DNA from 2 places in the Actinosynnema sp. NPDC004786 genome. Region 1 is predicted to be linked to the other one. Evidence: riboswitches for the same ligand, from Rfam matches in the RefSeq annotation. Region 1 holds a riboswitch; the other holds the start of a gene.
The links. Region 1 has a riboswitch for cobalamin ahead of ACWEFJ_RS08600 (CbtB-domain containing protein). Riboswitches for the same ligand answer to the same signal wherever they lie in the genome.

Region 1 (3,231 bases):
GGCGCTGATGGCGTGGGCGCACGAGCGCTCGGCCGCGCGCGGTCACCTGGTGCACGTGATGCTCGGCATCCCCTACTTCTACCGGCGGTTGGGCTACACCTACGCCATCCCGATCCCGGCCACCCGGCCGGTCGTGCGACGCCCCGACGTCGGCGGGCACGTGGTGCGCGAGGCGACCGTGGCCGACATCCCGGCGATGGCGCGCCTCCAGGACGCCGAGCAGGCGCGGGCCGACCTGCGGATGCCGCACTCCCCCGCGCTGTGGCGGTGGCTGGTGGCCCGCGACGGCAGCGCGCAGTGGCTGGTGGAGCGGGACGGCGTGCCGGTCGCGACCGGCCGCACCACGCCGCCGGAGGAGGGCGTGCGGCTGTGCGAGGTGGCCGCCGTGGACGAGGCGGCGGCGCACGCGCTGCTCGCCGCGACGGGGGCCACCGAGATGACCGACCGGCCGTGGTCGGTGGCGGGCGCGGCGCTGGCGCCGTTCCTCGGGCCGCCGCCGGAGGAGGCCAACTCGTACTACGTGCGGATCGGTGACCCGGTCGCGTTGCTGGAGCACCTGCGGCCGGTGTTCGGGCGGCGGTTGGCGAACAGCGGTTTCGCGGACCGGGAGGGTGAGGCGATCGTCTCGTTCTACGGCTCGCACGTGCGGCTGCCGTTCCGGGCGGGCGAGGTCGGGCCGGTCGTGCCGGGCGGTCGGATGCAGGCGCCGGGCGCGGCGGGCGGCGCGGGGGTGGCGCCGGACCGGTTGGCGTCGCTGCTGTTCGGTCCGCACGGTCTGCGCGGCCTGACGGCGCGGGAGCCGGACGTGTACCCGGGGCCGAACGCCGAGCTGATGCACGCGCTGTTCCCGCCGGTGCGGGGCGACCTGATGACGTTCTACATCCCCTGACGGACGAGGGCGGCGGACCAGCGGCGGACGGGGGCTTGCGGACGCAGGTGGCGCGGTGGCGGCAGACTGGGGCGCGTGTCCGAGTTCGCCCGAGTCCTGGCCACCCTGCGGCAGGTCCGCGGCCTCAGCCCGTTCTTCGCCCTCGACGTCGGCCGGCCCGACGACGGCTGGCACGACGGCGAGGCGCTGGCGGACCGCGGCCCCGCCCTGCCCGACGCCCTCGACCGGATCGCCGCCCGCTACCGCACCGGGGAGCGGCGGGTCGCCGGGTCGCTGTTCTTCCTCGGCTACACGGCGCGGCTGCTCAGCCCGGTCGTGGCCGCCCGCGCGGTCGGCGGTGTCGCGCCGGACGTCCGACCCGCGAACCTGTGGTGGCGTTACGGCCCGGACGGGCTCCAGGTCCGGCTGAAGGACCCGCTGCCCGGCGTCGGCCTCGCCGAGTCGCTGGAGCCCGTGGTGGAGGCGCTGCACACGACCACCCGGGTGGCCCGCGGTCTGCTGTGGGGCAACGCGGGGTCGTCCGCGGCGGGCGCGTTGCGCACGGTGCACCGCGGCGGCGTCGACTGCGCGGCGTTGGCCGACGAGCTGTTCGCCGAACCGCCGCTCAAGGGCACCGGCGACTTCATCCCGTTCCCCGGCGAGATCGCGTTCCGGCGGCGGAGCTGCTGCCTGTACTACCGGCTCGACGGCGGCGGCACGTGCGGCGACTGCCCGTTGCCGCCGCGGCGGGGATGACGCGCACGACAACTCGTCTGGTCGGTTGTGCCCGCCGGTGATCGGCCTCTACCGTTCGGGCGCCGCAGTGGACGGGAAGCCGGTGGGAATCCGGCGCGGTCCTCGCCACTGTGACCGGGGAGCCAACCCGCCGAGCACGTCACTGGCCGCGCGCAGCGGCTGGGAAGACGCGGGGACGGCGTCGATCCGGGAGTCAGGAGACCGGCTGCGGCACGAGTTGTTGTTGACCTTCCACGAGGTATGGAGGAGGCCGTCATGACGAGCCCCGCGCACCCCCTCTCCCCACCGGTCCCCAAATGGGCCTACGCCGTCGCGCTGGTCGCGCTGGCCGTGACCTGGCTGGTGCTGCAGGAGAACGGCATCGCGCTCGGCCACGCCGCCGAGACCGTGCACGAGTTCTTCCACGACGGCCGGCACGCGCTCGGCGTCCCGTGCCACTAGGCGCCGGCGTGAGGACACCCACCTACCAGGGGTTGTTGGCCCGCGGTGTGGGCGCGGGCGCGGTGTCCGGGCTGCTCGCGGGCCTGGTCGGCGTGCTCGTGGTCGAGGCGCCGATCCGGGCGGCGCTGGCCGTCGAGGAGGCGCGGCCCGCGGCGTCGGGCGGGCACGGGCACGGCGAGGTGTTCAGCCGGGGCACGCAGGTCGTCGGCGGCGTGCTGGCCGCGGTGCTCGTCGGCGTCGCGGTCGGGGCGTTGTTCGCCACGGCGTACGCGGGGTCGCGGCGGTGGTTCGCGGGCCGGACGCCGTTCGTGCGGGCGGTGACGCTGTCCGCGGCGGCGTTCGGCGCGGCCGCGGTGCTGCCCGCGGTGAAGTACCCGGCCAACCCGCCCGGTGTCGGCGACGCCGACACGGTGGAGTACCGCACCGTGCTCTACCTGGGGTTGATCGCGGCCGGGCTGCTGGTCGCGGCCGGGGCGAGCCGGCTCGCGTCGCGGCTTCACCGGTTGAGCCCGCCGGTTCGCGGCACGGTGGTGGCGTTGGCGGTGGTCGCGGCCGTGGTCGTGCTGCTGGTGGCGTTCCCGGGCACGCCGGACGCGGTGCCGGCCGACGTGCCGGGTGCCGTGCTGTGGGAGTTCCGGCTCGCGTCGCTCGCCGAGACGGCCACGTTGTGGCTGGGTCTCGGGGTGGTGTTCGGCCTGCTGGTCGACCCGGCCGTGCGGCGGGTTCGGCCGGTGTCGGCGGTCTAGCGGCGGTCGGTCCGGCTGTATCGGTCTGGCTGCGGTCGGGCCGGTTGTGGCCGGGTCGGCTGCGGTCGGGCCGGGGTCTCAGCCGTTCAGGAGCGGGGCGAGCGTCGCGAGGGTGACGCCCACCAGGGAGTCGCGGAACACGCGGCGCTCGCCCGGCTCCACCGGCACGTCGCACGGCACCACCAGGACCGTGCACCCGGCGGCCGCGGCGGAGGCCACGCCGGTCGGCGAGTCCTCGATCGCGACGCAGCGCGTCGGGTTCGCGCCGAGCAGGCGCGCGGCCTTCAGGTACGGGTCGGGCAGCGGCTTGTTGCGGCGGTCCACCTCGTCGCCGCACACGGTGACGTCGAACAGGTCCCGCCCGATGGTGTCCAGCGCGACCTCGGTCAACTGGCGCTCGGTCGAGGTGACCAGGGCCAT
Region 2 (3,231 bases), on a different contig from region 1:
GTCTTCAAGAAAAGTGAAACCTCGTGACCGCGCGTTAAGCAGCACTACAAGATCATCCCGAACGTGGAACTCGGGGGTCCCCAACGTTCGACACTCGGGTCCCGGACGTAGGACTCACGCGTGAGTCCTACGTCCGGAACGCGTGTGTCCTACGTCCGGGACCCCCGAGTTCAACGCTCAGCGCGTGTGGACGAACAGCGAGTCCACGCCGTGCACGATCGACGCGGTGCGGAACGCGGGCCGCGCGGCGGCCAGGCGCAGGCCCGGGAACCGGCGCAGCAGCGCGGGGTAGGCGGCGCGCAGCTCCATCCGGGCCAGCTCCGCCCCCACGCACCGGTGCGCGCCGTACCCGAACGCCAGGTGCGACGTCGGCGGCCGGGAGGGGTCGAAGTCCGACGCGTCCTCGCGGTTGGCCGCCGACAGCGACACGATCACCACGTCGCCCTCCTCCACCTGCTGGTCGCCGACCTTCAGCGGGTGCCGGGCGAACCTCGGGAACGCCACCTGCACCACGCTCAGGTGCCGCAGCAGCTCCTCCACCAGCGGCGCGGCGGCCGCGTCGTCGTCACGCATCGCGGCACGCGCCGCGTCGTCCTTCAGCAGCACGATCGCGCCCAGCGCCAGCATCGACGCCGTGGTGTCGAACCCCCCGGTCAGCACGCCGTCGGCCAGGCCCGCCAGCTCGACGTCGCTCACGTCGTCCCCGTGCTGGCGGATGATCGAGCCGATCAGCCCGTCGCCCGGCGACCGGCGCTCGCGGCGCACGATCTCCTCCATGTAGGACAGCGACTCCGAGATCGCGCCCAACGCCTGCCCCGCGCCGCCGAACAGGTCGAACCGCGCCGCCGCCAGCTCCTGGAACCGGTCGCGGTCCTCGTAGGGCACGCCCAGCAGCTCGCAGATCGTCAGCGACGGGATCGGCAGCGCGAACTCCTTGACCAGGTCGACCGGCCCGTCGACGGCCTCCATGGCGTCCAGCCGCTCGGTCACGATCGCGTCGATGCGCGGCACCAGCCGCGACAGCCGACGCATGGTGAACTCCGGCGTGAGCAGCTTGCGCAGCCGGGTGTGGTCGGGCGGGTCGGCGAAGCCGAGGCCGCCGGGCGACTGCTCGATGCGCCCGACCGCCGCGCCGAGCCGCGCGTAGTCGTTGCTGAACGCGCCTGTGTCGGACAGCACCTTCCTCGCCTCGTCCTGCCCCGTGACCAACCACACCCGCAAGCCGAACGGCACCGGGATCCGGTGCACCGCGCCGGCCTCCCGCATCCGCTCCAACTCGGCGACCGGCACCACCCCGTCCCGCTTCAACGGGACCAGCGCCCGGTCCGGGAGCAGCGACAACGCCCGCGAACCGATCTTGCCCAGCACCCACCGCGTCGCCGAACGCCGTGCGACCCACGCCACCAAGCCGTCGCGCACGGACGCCAGAGTCGTCATCGAACACCCCTCTTCCCCAGATCGAATCGACCGACGGTAACCGTACGTAGGGGTGAGCAGCATCGCGCTAGAGGCGGATTGACACGACAGGGTCCTTGACAGACGATCGGCAATCGCGCGCGAAACGGGGGAAGCCGGTCGAAATCCGGCGCTGACCCGCAACGGTAGGCCCCTCCCGGGGACGAGCCCGAACACCCGTCGCGCGTGCCACGCTCCTGACACCGTCGAGGTCAACGGGTCGGAGCCCGGGAAGCGGCGAGCACGGCTGTCCGGGGTCCGCTCGCGCCTTGCGCCCCGGAAAGGCAGAACATGTCGTTGAGACGGACCGCCGCCGTCATCGCCGCCGCCGCTGTCACCGCGCTCGCGCTCGCCCCCGCCGCCCGGAGCCAGGACGAGGCGCGGGCGGTGCCGACGACGGACGCGAGCGACGCCGCCGCGGGGTGGCTGGCCCGGCAGCTCGTCGACGGCGACCACTTCCTCTACCCCGGCACGACCTCCCCCGACCAGGGCTCGACGTTGGACGCGCTGTTCGCGTTCACCGCCGCCGGGGTGGCCTCCGACAGCGCGGACAAGGCGCTCGCGTGGCTCGCCCGGCCGGAGGTCATCGCCAACTACCTGCACTTCGACGACCCCGCCGAGTCGTTCGCGGGCTCCTACGCGAAGCTGGCGCTGGCCGTCCAGGTCCGCGGCGGCGACCCGTCGGACTTCGGCGGCGAGGACCTGATCGCGGGCCTCACCGCGTTGCAGGCCCCGTCCGGCCGGTTCGTCAACAAGTCGCAGTACGGCGACTTCTCCAACGGGTTCAGCCAGGCGTTCGCGGTGCTCGCCCTGGACCGCGCGCAGGGCGCGCCGCGGGCCGCCGTGGACTACCTCGTCGGTCAGCAGTGCGGGGACGGCGGCTTCCCGCTGATCCTGGAGGCCACGCCCTGCGTGTCGCACGTGGACGCCACGTCCATGGCCGTGCAGGCGCTGGTGGCCGTCGGCGACACCGCCGCGGCCGGCGAGGCCCTCGACTGGCTGGAGGGCGTGCAGCAGCCCGGCGGCGGCTTCCGCGACGAGGGCGCGACCGACGCGGGCAACGCCAACAGCACCGGTCTGGCCGCGCAGGCGTTGCGCGCGGGCGGCCGCACGGCCACCGCGGACCTCGCCGTCCGGTTCCTCACCTCGCTCCAGGTCGGCTGCACGGCCGCCGAGGCCGACCGGGGCGCGATCGCGTTCGACGCGACGGGCTTCCAGCATGCCTCGTCGTTGCGCGCCAGCGCGCAGGGCGTCCTCGGCCTGGTCGGCGTCGGCTTCGGCGACCTGACGGCCGACGGCGGCACGCCGGGCACGCCGGTGCTGGACTGCCCGGCCACCACCACGTCGTCGACCGCGGCCACCACCACGAGCACCGACACCACGACGACCACCGGCACCGACGCGACCACCACCACGACGGACGCCTCCGTCACGGCCACCACCACGACCGCCGCGGTGGTGGCCGTGACGGCCAACCGGGGCAACCTGGCCCGCACTGGCGCGGACGTCGGCCCGGCGCTGTGGGTCGGCGCGCTGCTGCTGGTCGGCGGGGTGCTCACGGTCCTGTTGTCGCGCAAGCGGTACGCGGATGCGCGGAAGTGACCGGCCGGTGGGCGCGAGCGCTGACGGCGGCGGCCGTCGTCGGGCTCGCGATGACGAACGCCCCGCTGACCGCGCAGGCGGCTGACTGCGCGGGCGTCACGGTCGTCGTGGACTTCCGCTCGTTGGGCGGCGGCGTGCAGACCGGGTGCGCGCCCGGTGACCCCGCCACGGGGA

Region 2: it holds a riboswitch for cobalamin, as region 1 does, so the genes downstream of both, ACWEFJ_RS06065 (peptidase) here and ACWEFJ_RS08600 (CbtB-domain containing protein) in region 1, are expected to answer to the same signal.

The regions. Positions count from the first base shown of each region.
Region 1 is NZ_JBSGBG010000007.1:130,576-133,806, forward strand. It holds gene ACWEFJ_RS08590 (GNAT family N-acetyltransferase) at 1-889, shown strand, start outside; gene ACWEFJ_RS08595 ((2Fe-2S)-binding protein) at 965-1,624, shown strand; cobalamin riboswitch at 1,673-1,848, shown strand; gene ACWEFJ_RS08600 (CbtB-domain containing protein) at 1,880-2,065, shown strand; gene ACWEFJ_RS08605 (CbtA family protein) at 2,074-2,811, shown strand; gene ACWEFJ_RS08610 (HAD family hydrolase) at 2,890-3,231, opposite strand, start outside.
Region 2 is NZ_JBSGBG010000005.1:53,562-56,792, forward strand. It holds gene ACWEFJ_RS06060 (cytochrome P450) at 178-1,437, opposite strand; cobalamin riboswitch at 1,524-1,656, shown strand; gene ACWEFJ_RS06065 (peptidase) at 1,747-3,057, shown strand; gene ACWEFJ_RS06070 (hypothetical protein) at 3,054-3,231, shown strand, end outside.